Regions from separate parts of the Variovorax sp. GW823-FHT04B03 genome, predicted to be linked through region 2. Evidence: riboswitches for the same ligand, from Rfam matches in the RefSeq annotation. Region 2 holds a riboswitch; the other holds the start of a gene.
The links. A riboswitch is a leader RNA that binds a small molecule or an ion and turns the genes downstream of it on or off. The one in region 2 is predicted to bind glycine.

Region 1 (7,378 bases), on a different contig from region 2:
CGCCGCGGTCGGCACCGACATCAACTGCGGCATGCGCCTGCTGACCACCGGCCTCACGCTGGACCAGGTGGCGCCGCACAAGACGCAGCTGCTCGCGCGGCTCACGCGCAGCCTGCTCGACAACGGGCGCGACGTGCCGGTGCACACGGCGGCGTTTCGCGCGCTGTTCGACGACGGGCCGGCCGCGTTCCTGGACGCCGTGCGCAACGAGGGGCTCTGGGCGACCTGCGACCGCGACCGGCTGCAGGCCGAGATCGGCGCGTGCATCGGCCTGGCGAGCTTCGGCGGGCAGTCGCGGCACGCACCGTCGGCCTACACCGGCGCGCGCCACGAGGTGTTCCGCGATCCGTGCCTGGGCACGCCGGGCAGCGGCAACCACTTCGTCGAACTGCAGGTCGTCGACCAGGTGATGGACCGGCACGCGGCCTACCGCGCGGGGCTCAAGGCGGGCGAGGTCGTGGTGATGATCCACAGCGGCTCGCGCGACATCGGGTTCCATGTCGGTGGCCGCTGGATGGACCGCGCGCGGGCCGAGTGGCCGCAAGGCCTGCGCCATCCGAAGAGCGGTCTGTACGGCCTGGCCGGGCCGTTGGCGCAGGAGTACCTCGAGGCCATGGGCGTGGCCGCGCGCTATGCGTGGGCCAACCGCGTCGTGCTGGCCGAGCTGGTGCGCAAGGACTTCGCCGAGCTGCTGGGCGCCACGGCGTCGACGCTGGTGGTCGACGTGCCGCACAACGTGGTGCTGCGCGAGCACGGCATGAACATCCATCGCAAGGGCGCGACGCCGGCGCACGCGGGCGACCTCGCGCTGATCCCCGGGTCGATGGGCGATCACTCGTACCTCGCGACCGGGCTGGGGCATGAGGACTGGCTGTGGTCGTGCAGCCATGGTGCCGGCCGGCGCATGCGTCGGCAGGAGGTGCGCGCGATGCGGCCCGCACCCGGCGACGCCGATGCCAGCTGGCAATGCGTGACCTTGCGCGAGGAGCGCCGCATCGAAGAGGCGCCGCAGGCCTACAAGCCGATCGGCGCGGTGATCGAGGCGCAGGAAAGCGCGGGGCTCATCCGCTGCGCCGTGCGGCTCAAGCCCTGGGTCACGTTCAAGGCGTGACCCAGGGCGCGTGGCGTGTCAGCCCAGTGCGGGCTGCACGGCGCGCGGCGCGGGCGCCGGCATGCCGGCGAACGCGAAATCGACCTCGGGCGCGAGCCCGCTCACGATGCGCGCGATCGACTTGCCCGAGCCGCAGGCGTGCGTCCAGCCGAGCGTGCCGTGGCCGGTGTTGAGGAACAGGTTCGGCAGCTTGGTCTTGCCGATCAACGGCACGTTGCTCGGCGTGGCCGGGCGCAGGCCGGTCCAGAACTGCGCGCGCTCGGTGTCGCCGGCGCCGGGGAAGAGTTCTTCGACGCGCCGCACGATGGCTTCGCAACGCACGCGGTTCAGGTCGCGGTCGTAGCCGTTGAGTTCGGCCGTGCCGGCGATGCGCAGGCGGTCGCCCGACTCGGATGTGTAGCGCGAGAACACCAGCTTGTATTCGTCGTCGGTGAGCGAGACCTGGTGTGCCTTCGACGCGTCCTTCACGGGCAGCGTCACCGAGTAGCCCTTGGCCGGGTAGATCGGCAGGCGGATGCCCAGCGGCGCGGCGTACAGCGGGCTCAGCGAACCCATCGCGAGCACGAAGGCATCGCCGCGGATGCGTTGGAAGCGGCCTTCGTTGTCGGTCGCCTCGACGTGGTCGATGCTGCCACCGGCTTCGCGCAGCGCGGTCACCGTGTGGCTCATGAGGAACTTCACGCCGGCCGCCTCGGCCAGCTTCACCAGCTCACGCGCGAAGCGGTTGGCGTCGCCCGATTCGTCTTCGGCGGTGTAGGTGGCGCCGGCGAGTTGGGGGCGAATGTGGGCGAGGGCGGGTTCGATCTTGATGGCCTCGTCGGCCGAGATGACCAGCCGCTCGCAGCCCAGGGCGCGCATCTGCTCGGCGGGCGCGAGGGCGCCATCGAATTCTTTTTGCGTCGTGTAGAAGTGCAGGATGCCTTGCGTGCGCTGGTCATAGTTCAGGCCGGTGTCTCGACGCAATTGCTGCAACATTTCCCGGCTGTATGTACCGAGACGAACGATCTGTTCGATGTTGTGGCGGGTGCGCGCGGGGGTGCATTCGCGCAAAAACTGCAGGCCCCAGAGCCACTGGCGCATGTCGGCGCGGATGCGAAAGAGCAGCGGCGCATCTTCCTTGCCGAGCCATTGCAGCACCTTCAGCGGCGCGCTCGGATTGGCCCACGGTTCGGCATGGCTGACCGAGATCTGGCCGCCGTTGGCGAAGCTGGTTTCGGCGGCCGGGGTGGCCTGCCGGTCGATCACGGTCACCTCGTGGCCGAGTTGCTGGAGGTAGTAGGCCGAAGTCACGCCGAGCAGGCCGGCGCCAAGAACGATCACACGCATTGCAAGTACCTTTGAGTTTGCAGCGCTTGAACGGCGGGCGTGGAGTGCTATTGAACCAATAGCAAGCAACCGGACGACCGATGTCCAAGTTGCCGCTCCCCCTGTCCTCGGTACCTGAGAGATTCACCCTGCTGCACCCGCAGCGGGTTTGCTCCTTCGGTGCGCCACATGGCGTGGCGGCTCTCCAGACGGCTGTATCGATGAGTGCAGTACTGACCCCTTGCCGAAGTTCCGTGGCGTTGCCTGGAATTTCGTCGGGCCGACCTGAGCGTTTATGGGAGTTTGCGCCTTCGGTAGGGCCTCCGTGGAGGCCCGCTCTCCTGCAATTGTTGGCGATTGTAGGCGGGCCCCGCAAGCCGGCCAAGCCCTGTACATCGGCACTTCACACCGATGGGATAATTGAATGTTGATTTTTGGTAAAGCAAACTTTTTTCTACATGCAGGGGACTCCATGATCCTGGTTACCGGCGGCGCAGGCTTCATTGGCGCCAATTTCGTGCTCGACTGGATCGCGCAGGGCAACGAGCCCGTCGTGAACCTCGACAAGCTGACCTACGCAGGCAACCTCGAGACCCTGGCGTCGCTCAAGGGCAACGCGAACCACGTCTTCGTGCAAGGCGACATCGGCGACAGCGCGCTGCTCGATCGCCTGCTGGCCGAGCACAAACCCCGCGCCGTCGTGAACTTTGCCGCGGAATCGCACGTGGATCGTTCGATCCATGGCCCGGAAGACTTCGTGCAGACCAACGTGCTCGGCACCTTCCGCCTGCTCGAATCGGTGCGCGGCTACTGGAACGCCCTGCCGGCCGACCAGAAGGCGGCCTTCCGCTTCCTGCACGTGTCGACCGACGAGGTCTACGGCTCGCTCTCCAAGACCGACCCGGCCTTCACCGAAGAGAACAAGTACGAGCCCAACAGCCCGTACTCGGCCAGCAAGGCCGCCAGCGACCACCTCGTGCGCGCCTGGCACCACACCTACGGCCTGCCGGTGGTCACCACCAACTGCTCGAACAACTACGGCCCGTTCCACTTCCCCGAGAAGCTGATCCCGCTGATGATCGTCAACGCGCTGGCTGGCAAGAACCTGCCCGTGTACGGCGACGGCATGCAGGTGCGCGACTGGCTCTACGTGAAGGACCACTGCAGCGCCATCCGCCGCGTGCTCGAAGCCGGCAAGCTCGGCGAGACCTACAACGTCGGCGGCTGGAACGAGAAGCCCAACATCGAGATCGTCAACACCGTGTGCGCGCTGCTCGACGAACTGAGCCCCCGCGCCGACGGCAAGCCGTACAAGGAGCAGATCACCTACGTCACGGACCGCCCGGGCCACGACCGCCGCTACGCCATCGATGCACGCAAGCTCGAACGCGAACTCGGCTGGAAGCCCGCCGAGACCTTCGACACCGGCATCCGCAAGACCGTCCAGTGGTACCTCGCGAACGGCGAGTGGGTGCGCAACGTGCAAAGCGGCGCGTACCGCGAATGGGTCGAGAAGCAATACGACGCTGCGCCTGCAAAGGCTTCCGCATGAAGTTGCTGCTGCTCGGCAAAGGTGGACAGGTCGGCTGGGAGCTGCAGCGCAGCCTCGCGCCGCTCGGCGAAGTGGTCGCACTGGACTTCGACAGCACCGACTTCCACGCCGACTTCAGCCGCCCCGAGCAGCTGGCCGCCACGGTGCTGGCGGTGCGCCCCGACGTCATCGTCAATGCCGCCGCGCACACCGCCGTCGACAAGGCCGAGAGCGAGCCCGACTTCGCGCGCAAGCTCAACGCCACCTCGCCCGGCGTGGTGGCCGAGGCCGCGCAGCAGATCGGCGCGCTGATGGTGCATTACTCCACCGACTACGTCTTCGACGGCAGCGGCACCAAGCCCTGGAAAGAAGAAGACGCGACCGGCCCGCTCAGCGTGTACGGCCAGACCAAGCTCGAAGGCGAGCAATTGGTGGCGCAGCATTGCGCGAAGCACCTGATCTTTCGCACCAGCTGGGTGTACGCCGCACGCGGCGGCAACTTCGCCAAGACCATGCTGCGCCTGGCCAAGGAGCGCGACAAGCTCACGGTCATCGACGACCAGTTCGGCGCCCCGACCGGTGCCGAGCTGCTGGCCGACATCACCGCGCACGCCATCCGCGCCACCTTGCAAGACCCGGCCAAGGCCGGCCTGTACCACGCCATCGCCGGCGGCGAGACCACGTGGCACGGTTACGCGCGATTCGTGCTCGAGATGGCGCAGCAGGCCGGCGTCGAACTCAAGGCCGGCCCGCAGGCCGTGGAGGCCGTGCCCACCAGCGCCTTTCCGACGCCCGCGAAGCGGCCGCACAACTCGCGGCTCGACACCACCAAGCTGCAGACCTCCTTCGGCCTGCGACTGCCGCCTTGGCAGGAAGGCGTGGCACGCATGCTGCGCGAGACGCTCTGACCGACTGATTTTTCCCGGCCTCCCACACTAGAAGACCCCATGACGCAACGCAAAGGCATCATCCTTGCCGGTGGCTCCGGCACCCGCCTGCACCCGGCCACGCTCGCCATGAGCAAGCAACTGCTGCCGGTGTACGACAAGCCCATGATCTATTACCCGCTGAGCACCCTGATGCTCGGCGGCATGCGCGACATCCTCATCATCAGCACGCCGCAGGACACGCCGCGCTTCCAACAGCTGCTGGGTGACGGCAGCCAATGGGGCATCAACCTGCAGTACGCGGTGCAGCCGAGTCCCGATGGCCTGGCGCAGGCGTTCATCATCGGCGACAAGTTCGTGGGGAACTCGCCGAGCGCGCTGGTGTTGGGGGACAACATCTTCTATGGGCATGACTTTGCCCATCTGCTGAGCGGCGCCGACGCGCAGGACGCGGGAGCCACTGTGTTCGCGTACCACGTGCATGACCCGGAGCGGTATGGCGTGGTCGCGTTCGACGCACAAGGCAAGGCCAGCAGCATCGAGGAAAAGCCGCTCAAGCCCAAGAGCAACTACGCCGTGACGGGCCTGTACTTCTACGACAACCAGGTCATCGACATCGCCAAGGCGGTGAAGCCGAGTGCACGAGGCGAACTCGAGATCACGGCCGTCAATCAGGCGTACCTCGATCTTGGCCGGCTCAACGTGCAGATCATGCAGCGCGGCTACGCCTGGCTCGATACCGGTACGCATGAAAGCCTGTTGGAGGCGGGGCAGTTCATCGCCACGCTGGAGCACCGGCAGGGGTTGAAGATCGCCTGCCCGGAGGAAATCGCGTGGCGGCATGGCTTCATCGACAAGGAGCAACTGGCGCGGCTGGCCTTGCCACTGCAGAAAAATGCCTACGGCAAGTACCTCAATCGGCTGCTTGCCGAAGAGCACTCATTCTGAACACTGACACACAACAATTTCTTCGGTAGCACAAGTCATGCATGCATCAACTCAAACCCTGACGGGTCAAAAGTACCTCGTAACCGGCGCAGGCGGGTTCATCGGAAGCCATCTCGTCGAAGCGCTCGTGCGTGCCGGCGCTGACGTCACGGCCATGGTCCGCTACGGTTCCGCATCGAGTTGGGGCAATCTCGAATTCGCACCGGATGACGTGAAGGGTCAGTTCCGCGTCGTGGCGGGCAACATCGACGATGGCGATTTCGTCATGCATGCCATGCAGGGCATCGACGTCGTCTGCCATCTGGCGGCCCTGATCGCCATTCCGTATTCGTACGTTGCCCCGCGCAGCTACGTGCGCACCAACGTCGAGGGAACGCTCAACGTCGTGGAGGCCGCGCGCCGTCTGTCGGTTCGTCGCGTCGTCCACACGAGCACCTCCGAGGTGTACGGCACCGCGGTGCGCGTGCCGATCGACGAAGAGCATCCGCTGCAAGGGCAGTCGCCTTATTCGGCCTCGAAGATCGGGGCGGACAAGATCGCCGAGAGCTACTACCGCTCGTTCGACACCGGTGTCGTGACCTTGCGCCCGTTCAACACGTTCGGCCCACGCCAGTCCGCCCGGGCATTCATCCCGACCATCATCTCGCAGGCATTGACCCAGGACGTGATCAAGCTCGGATCGCTGACCCCTGAGCGCGACATGACCTTCGTGACGGACACGGTCGCCGGTTTCGTCGCTGCTTCGGTGACGCCCGGGATCGAGGGGCAGACCATCAACCTGGGAACCGGCTCGACCTACACGATCGGCCACTTTGCCGAGCGCATCCTCAAGCTGATGGGCGTGGAAAAGGAGATCGTTGCGGACACTGCGCGCATGCGCCCCGACAAGAGCGAGGTCTTGAAGCTCGTCTCCGACAACGCGCTGGCCGCGAAGTTGATGGGGTGGTCGCCGCAAGTCGACCTGGACGAGGGGTTGCGCCAGAGCATCGAATTCATCCGCCGCAACATCCACCTGTACCGCCCTGCGGTCTACACCGTCTGAGGGAGCAAGCATCATGAAAGCAGTCGTCATGGCCGGCGGCAAGGGCACTCGCCTTCAGCCGTTCACCGCCTCGTTTCCCAAGCCCCTCATGCCCCTGGGGGACATGCCGGTGCTGGAACTCCTGCTGCGGCAGCTGCGTCGCGCCGGCGTCGACGAAGTCATCCTTGCGGTCAACCATTTGCATCACCTGATCCGCGCGTTTTGCGGCGATGGTTCGCGATTCGGGCTGAAGATCGACTACAGCCTCGAGGACAGCCCTCTGGGGACGGCCGGTCCGCTTGGCGCACTGATCGACAAGGTCGGCGAGAACTTCATCGTCACCAACGGCGACCTGCTCACCACGTTCGACATCGGCCAACTGGTCCGCACGCATGCCGAGCGGCAATCGGATGCCACGATCTGCGTCTACGAACGAGAGGTCAAGATCGATTTCGGGCTCATCCAGGTCGATGCGGAGATGAATCTCCAGGGTTACCTCGAGAAACCCATGAGCAAGCACCTGGTCAGCATGGGCCTCTACATGCTCAACCGCGACGCGGTGAAGCCGCATGTCA
Region 2 (7,378 bases):
TGCGCGAGATCCTCATCACGACGTGGAAGGCGATTCCCGCCATCCTGCTGCCGGTGGTGATCCTGGGCGGCATGCGCGCCGGCTGGTTCACGCCCACCGAAGCCTCGGTGGTGGCGGTGTTCTACGCGCTGGTGTGCGGCAAGTTCATCTACCGCACGCTCGAGTGGAAGATGCTGCCCGACATCCTGTCGCGCTCGGCCCTGCTGTCGGCGTCGGTGCTGATCATCATCGGGCTGTCGGCCTCGTTCGCCTGGGTGCTGACCATCGAGGGCATTCCGCAGCAGATGGCCGAATGGCTCATCAGCATGAACCTCTCGCCGTGGATGTTCCTGATCATCGTCAACGTGTTCCTGCTCCTGTTCGGCATCTTCATCGAGCCGCTGCCGGGCGTGATGGTGCTGGCGCCGATCCTTGCGCCGGTGGCGATCAAGCTGGGCGTCGACCCGGTGCACTTCGCGATGATCGTGATCTTCAACCTCACGCTGGGCATGATCACGCCGCCGGTGGGCGGGCTGCTGTTCGTGACCTGCAACGTGTCGAAGGTGCCGATGTCGGCACTGGTGAAAGAGCTGGTGCCCTTCCTGTGGGCGCACGGCGCGGTGCTGATGCTGCTGACCTTCGTGCCGATGCTCAGCACCTGGCTGCCGCGCGCGCTCGGGTTCAAGTAGCGGCGCAGGCCGCTCCCGCCCACGCCTTCACCCGCCTCAGGCCGGCGGGTGCAGGTACTGGCTCGGCGGCACGCCGAGCGTGCGGCGGAACATCGCGGTGAAGGCGCTCGGGCTCTCGTAGCCGTGCGCCAGTGCCACCTCCAGGATCGACGCGCCCGCGGCCAGCCGCGGCAGGCTCAGCAGCAGCCGCGCCTGCCGGCACCACGCACCGAAGGTCATGCCGGTCTCGCGCTCGAACAGCCTCGCCAGCGTGCGCGCATTCATGTGCAGCCGCGCGGCCCAGCCGTCGAGCGTGGCGGGCTGCGCGGGGTCGCGGATCAGCGCCTCGCACAGCGCGGCCAGGCGTGCGTGGCGCGGCATCGGCACATGCAGCGACAGCGCGGGCGCGGCCTCGATCTCGTCGAGGATCAGCTCCATCACGCGCTCGTCGCGCCCGCCCGGCGGGTAGTCCAGCGGCAGCGACACGGCCGCCACGATCAGCTCGCGCAACAGCGCCCCCACGTGGATCACGCGGCACTCGGCGCCCAGGTCGGCGCGCGTGCCGGGCTCGACGAAGACGGTGCGCATCTTCACCTCGCCCGCCATGCGGATCTGGTGCGTCATGCCCGGCGGCACCCAGACGCCGCGCCCCGGCGGCACCACCCAGCTGCCGGCCGCCGCGCCGACCATCATCACGCCCGAGATCGCATGAATGAGCTGCCCGCGCCGGTGCGCATGCGGCGGAATGAAGGCGTCGCCCGCCGGATCGGTGGCCAGCACGGCGACCGCGCGCGGGGTCGATTCGCCCTCGTCGGGGCGCAGATTCAGTTTGTCCATTTCACGACGATGTTTGCACATTCGTAGCGAGAACATCTTTCCGTGTCTTCCTACGATGGCTTTTCCTCCCTTTTTCTCAAACCGGACATCGAAGAAAGAAGCCATCGCATGAACACGCGCCGACTCGGGCTGCTCACCGGCACCCACGCCGTCAACGACCTCTACCAGGGCCTCGTGCCCGCGCTGCTGCCCTTCATGGTGCTGGAGCGCGGCTACAGCTACACGGCCGTGAGCGGCCTGATGCTGGCGGCCACCGGGCTGTCGAGCGTGGTGCAGCCGCTGTTCGGCCTGTACGCCGACCGCCACCCGCGCGCCTGGCTGGTGCCCGTGGGCTTCCTGGTGGCGGCGCTGGGCGTGGTGCTGGCGGGCCTGAGCCAGAGCTACCTGCTGACCTGGATCGCGGTCGCGCTGTGCGGGCTGGGCATCGCGGCCTACCACCCGCCCGCCACCGTGGCCGCGCGCGCGGCCGGCGGCGCCTCGCAGAAGGCGATGAGCGTGTTCTCGGTGGGCGGCACCATCGGCGCCTCGTTCGCGCCCGTGCTGGCGGCCACGGTCGTCGGCGGCGGCAGCCTGTCGCGCAGCTACCTGCTGGGCATTCCCGCGCTGGCGATGGGCGTGGTGTGGGTCGCGGCGAACGCACGACGCAGCGCGGCCGCCCAGCACGCGGCAACGGCAGCGCGCGCAGCGCAGGCCCGCGCCCAGGTGCTCAAACCGCACAACGACTGGCGCGCCTTCAGCCTGCTGGTGGCGACCATCGTGGGCTGGTCGATCCCGTATGTCACCGTGCTGTCGATGCTCTCGCTGCGCATCACGCGCGACCTGCACGGCAGCACCTTCCAGGGCGCCGCGGCGCTCACCGCCTTCACCGCCGCAGGGGCCGTGGGCACGCTGGCCGGCGGCTGGCTCGGCGACCGTATCGGGCGCATGGGCACGATCCGCTGCGGCTACCTGCTCGCGCTGCCGGCGATGGCAGGCCTCGTGCTCGCCTCGACGCCTGCCGCGGCGCTGGCCTGCACCGCATGGCTCGGCATGAGCATGTTCCTGCCCTTCGCCGCGCAGGTGACGCTCGCGCAGGACTACCTGCCGCGCAACCCGGCCACCGCCAGCGGCATCACGCTCGGTCTCGCGCTCTCGGTCGGCGGACTGGTGTCGCCCCTGTTCGGCCTGCTGTCGGATGCGCGCGGACTCGGCGTCACGCTCACGGTGGTGTTGTGCGTGCTGTGCGTCGCAACCGTGCTGGCCTTGCGGCTTCGCAATCGGACGGTGCAGGTGATGGCGGGCGAGGCTGCGGCGGCCTGAGCCCTGCCCCGCGCTCCCGGTGTCCTATGGACGCGCCCTGAACCACGGACCACCGAAATCCGTGGGCGATTCAACGCCGCACGCCTCCTCTTTCACTGCCAGAATCGACGCAAGCTTCGACGTCGAGCCTGACAGACAAGAAGAAGGAAAGAGAAGGACGCCATGCACCGAATCGTCGCCCAGGGCAGCAGCCTTGTCGCTGCCGGCTTGCTGGCCACCGCCGGTATCGCGGCCACGCCGGCCGCCGCGCCCGTTGCAGCCGTTGCACCAGCAGCCGCCCCCGCCAACCCCATCAATCCCGTCACCCACCTCGCCGAAGTAGAAACCGCCGTGCGCGCCTGGGCCGCCGCCTGGTCCGCGCGCGACGTCGAGCGCTACCTCGCCGCCTACGCGAGCGACTTCACCCCCGCGCGCGGCCAGACCCGCGAGCGCTGGGAGGCCGACCGGCGCGCCCGCATCACGGGCAAGTCGCGCATCAGCGTGGGCATCGAGGGGCTGGTGATCAGCGTTCAGGGCACCTCGGCCAGCGCGCAGTTCCGGCAGATTTACAGCGCCGACGCACTCACCGAGACCGACCGCAAGACGCTCGAGCTGCAGCGCGTGGGCACGCGCTGGCTGATCCGCAAGGAGAGCGCGGGCAACTGACGCGCGCCGCCTTGTCCCTGTAAGGCAAATGGTTCACGAAGATGTCACCACTTGCAACGATGCTGCAGCCTTCGACCTCCGAAAGCTGTGGCCGCCATGTTCCCCACCAAGACCGAGAAGGCACGCGACGAACTCCAGGCCGGGCAGCGCACGCTCAGCCAGCGTGAGCGCGCCCTGCTGCTCATGGCCGACGGCCGGCGCTCGCTGACCGACTTCAGCCCGCTGTTCCCCAGCCGCGTCGAGGCCGAGCAGGCGATCCAGGGGCTGATGCAGCGCGGCTACCTGCAGGTCGCACGACCGGTCGCGCCACCGCCCGCACCGGCCCCCACGCCCGTCCCCGCCGCCGAGCCGATCCAGGTCGCCACCTCGGCCGACAGCTTCGACGGCAAGCGCTCGCTGGCCACCACGCGCATGTTCCTGTTCGACATCTGCGAGCGCATGTTCGTGCGCCGCGACCCGCGCTTCGCCAACCAGATGCGCGACGCCTTGCGCGAGGCCCGCGACCGCGAGGCCATGCTGACCATCGCCGCGCTGATGCTCTCCGAGATCGAGAAAGCCGCCGGCCCCGAGCGCGCCGACTCGCTGCGCGAGCGCATCGACAAGCTGCTGCCGCCGGCCGAAACCGTGCACTGAGCCGCCAGCCCCGGCCCCGCGATCCACTACACTCGCCGGGTCAGGAGAGAGCCCCGCGCGACGGGGCCGCCGAAGGCGCAGGGGTTCCCCGAACGCTCAGGCAAAAGGACTGACAAGACGCCGGCAACCACCGGCGTTTCCTTGCTGGAGAGAGGCCGTGGCATTGCACGCGGCCCACCGAAGGAGCAAACCCCGATCGTGGGGCGAATCTCTCAGGTAAAGCGGACAGCAGGGGTGGCCCGTGGCGTTGCAGCCATGGATTTCGACTGCCCCTTTGGAGTGCCCCGTGGCCGCTTCCTCCGCTTCCGACGCCCAACTTCTCAAGACCCCGCTGTACGACCTCCACGTGGAGCTCGGCGCCCGAATGGTGCCCTTCGCCGGCTATTCCATGCCCGTGCAGTACCCGGCCGGCCTGATGGCCGAGCACAAGCACACGCGCGATGCGGCCGGCCTGTTCGACATCTCGCACATGGGCCAGCTGCGCCTCGTCGGCCCCGATGCCGCCGCCGCCTTCGAAACCCTGATGCCCGTCGACGTGATCGACCTGCCCGCCGGCAAGCAGCGCTACGGCCTGCTGCTGAACGACGAGGGCGGCATCCTCGACGACCTGATGTTCTTCAACGAAGGCAACGGTTCGATCTTCGTGATCGTGAACGGCGCCTGCAAGGTGGCCGACATCGCCCACATCCAGGCCAGGATCGGCGCGCGCTGCCAGGTGCAGCCACTGCCCGACCACGCCCTGCTCGCACTGCAAGGCCCTCAGGCCGCGGCCACGCTGGCGCGGCTGTCGCCCGGCATCGAGCGCTTCGTGTTCATGACCGGCGGCGCGGTGCAGATCGGCGGCATCGCCGCCTTCGTCACCCGCAGCGGCTACACCGGTGAAGACGGCTTCGAAATCTCGGTGGCTGGCAAGGACGCCGACGCCCTCGCCCGCCTGCTGCTGGCCCAGCCCGAAGTGAAGCCCGTCGGCCTGGGCGCGCGCAACTCGCTGCGGCTCGAAGCCGGCCTGTGCCTGTACGGCAACGACATCGACACCACCACCACCCCGGTCGAAGCCTCGCTCAACTGGGCGATCCAGAAGGTGCGCCGCGCCGGCGGTGCGCGCGAAGGCGGCTTCCCGGGCGCGGCCAAGGTGCTGGCCCAGCTGACCGCCGTCGCCTCGGGCGCGGCCGGGCACACCGACCACAAGACGCTCACGCGCAAGCGCGTCGGCCTCGTGGCGCTCGAACGCATTCCGGTGCGCGACGGCACGCTGCTGCAGTCGCTCGAAGGCCACGACATCGGCACCGTCACCAGCGGCCTGCTCGGCCCCACGGCCGACCGCTGCGTGGCCATGGGCTACGTGGCCGCCGCCTTCGCCGAGCCCGGCACGCGCGTGCAGGCCATCGTGCGCGGCAAGCCGGTGCCGATGGAGGTGTCGACGATGCCTTTCGTGCCGACGCGCTACTACCGCGGCTGACCGACACTGAACACCGCAGACCCGGCTAGGCTCTGCATCCCGATTCCACTTTTTCCACGAGGAGTTTTTTCATGAGCATCAAATACACCAAGGACCACGAATGGGTGGCGGCCGAAGGCGGCGCCGCCACCGTCGGCATCACCGTGCATGCGCAGGACGCGCTGGGCGACGTGGTGTTCGTCGACCTGCCTGAAGTGGGCAAGACCTTCGCGCAAGGCGAGGTCGCCGGTGTGGTCGAGTCGGTGAAGGCCGCCGCCGATGTGTTCATGCCCGTGTCGGGCGAGATCACCGAAGTGAACGAAGCGCTGCGCGCCGACCCGTCGCTGGCCAACAGCGACCCGCTGGCCGCCGGCTGGTTCTTCAAGGTCAAGCTGAGCGAACCCGCGCAGCTCGACGCCCTGCTCGACGCCGCCAGCTACGACAAGTTCGCCGCCGAATCCTGATCCGCTGAACAGCAGCTTCCTCGCACCTTCGTTCCTTCTCCCCGAGCCTTCACCGCCATGCCGATTCCCGCCCTTCCCTCTTTGCAAGAACTAGAGAACGCCGAAGAATTCCTCGCCCGCCACATCGGCATCGATGCAGCGGACGAGGCGCGCATGCTGCCGGTGATCGGCTCGGAAACGCGCGCGGAGCTCATCGACGGCATCGTGCCGGCGGCCATCCGCCGCGCCCGGCCGATGCGCCTGCCCGCGCCGGTCACCGAGGCCGACGCGCTGGCCGAGCTGAAGACGCTGGCGTCGAAGAACAAGGTGTTCAGGAGCTTCATCGGCCAGGGCTACTACGGCACGCACACGCCGGGCGTGATCCTGCGCAACATCCTGGAGAACCCCGCCTGGTACACCGCCTACACGCCCTACCAGGCCGAGATCTCGCAGGGCCGCATGGAAGCCCTGCTCAACTTCCAGACGATGGTGTGCGACCTCACGGGCATGGCCATCGCCAACGCCTCGATGCTCGACGAGGCCACGGCCGCCGCCGAAGCCATGACGCTCGCCAAGCGCAGCGTGAAGAGCAAGAGCAACGTGTTCCTCGTGTCGGGTGACTGCCACCCGCAGACCATCGAAGTCATCAAGACGCGCGCCGCGCCGCTGGGCATCGAGGTGAAGGTGAGCACCGTGTCGGAAACGCTGCCGCACCTGATGGTGAGCGGCGAGTTCTTCGGCGTGCTCGCGCAGTACCCCGCCACCACCGGCCACGTGCACGACCTGCGCCCGCTCGCGGGCCACGCGCACCAGTGCGACGCCGCCTTCATCGTCGCGGCCGACCTGCTGGCGCTCACATTGCTGGTCGCCCCCGGCGAGTTCGACGCCGACATCGTCTGCGGCACCACGCAGCGCTTCGGCATGCCGCTGTGCAACGGCGGCCCGCATGCTGCCTACCTGGCCTGCCGCGATTCGTTCAAGCGCTCGCTGCCCGGCCGCCTCGTCGGCGTCAGCGTCGACACGCACGGCCAGCCCGCCTACCGCCTCGCGCTGCAGACGCGCGAGCAGCACATCCGCCGCGAGAAGGCCACCTCGAACATCTGCACCGCGCAGGTGCTGCCGGCCGTGGTCGCCAGCATGTACGCCGTGTACCACGGCCCCGACGGCCTCACGCGCATCGCGCAGCGCGTGGCCGTGCTCACCGCCATCCTCGCCAAGGGCCTGTCGCAGATGGGCCGCGAGCCGGTGAACACCACCGCCTTCGATTCGCTCACGATCCGCACCGGCGACGACACCGCCGCGATCATCGAGCGCGCGCAGGCCGGCGGCGTCAACCTGCGCCAGCGCCTGCAGCAGCACCTGGGCATCTCGCTCGACGAAACCACGACGCGCGCCGACATCGAAACCCTGTGGGCGCTGTTCGTGCCCGCCGGCAC

Region 1: linked by a shared signal. The riboswitch ahead of AC1RAD_RS02640 (D-amino acid dehydrogenase) and the one ahead of gcvT (glycine cleavage system aminomethyltransferase GcvT) in region 2 are both predicted to bind glycine.

Annotation. Positions count from the first base shown of each region.
Region 1 covers NZ_JBXAIT010000001.1:598,763-606,140, forward strand. The annotation lists gene AC1RAD_RS02635 (RtcB family protein) at 1-1,111, shown strand, start outside; gene AC1RAD_RS02640 (D-amino acid dehydrogenase) at 1,130-2,437, opposite strand; glycine riboswitch at 2,529-2,635, opposite strand; glycine riboswitch at 2,680-2,770, opposite strand; gene rfbB (dTDP-glucose 4,6-dehydratase) at 2,889-3,968, shown strand; gene rfbD (dTDP-4-dehydrorhamnose reductase) at 3,965-4,855, shown strand; gene rfbA (glucose-1-phosphate thymidylyltransferase RfbA) at 4,895-5,782, shown strand; gene AC1RAD_RS02660 (GDP-mannose 4,6-dehydratase) at 5,820-6,824, shown strand; gene AC1RAD_RS02665 (sugar phosphate nucleotidyltransferase) at 6,838-7,378, shown strand, end outside.
Region 2 covers NZ_JBXAIT010000003.1:685,230-692,607, forward strand. The annotation lists gene AC1RAD_RS16290 (TRAP transporter large permease) at 1-668, shown strand, start outside; gene AC1RAD_RS16295 (AraC family transcriptional regulator) at 705-1,484, opposite strand; gene AC1RAD_RS16300 (MFS transporter) at 1,593-2,783, shown strand; gene AC1RAD_RS16305 (L,D-transpeptidase Cds6 family protein) at 2,946-3,428, shown strand; gene AC1RAD_RS16310 (hypothetical protein) at 3,525-4,061, shown strand; glycine riboswitch at 4,093-4,183, shown strand; glycine riboswitch at 4,196-4,300, shown strand; gene gcvT (glycine cleavage system aminomethyltransferase GcvT) at 4,348-5,520, shown strand; gene gcvH (glycine cleavage system protein GcvH) at 5,592-5,963, shown strand; gene gcvP (aminomethyl-transferring glycine dehydrogenase) at 6,021-7,378, shown strand, end outside.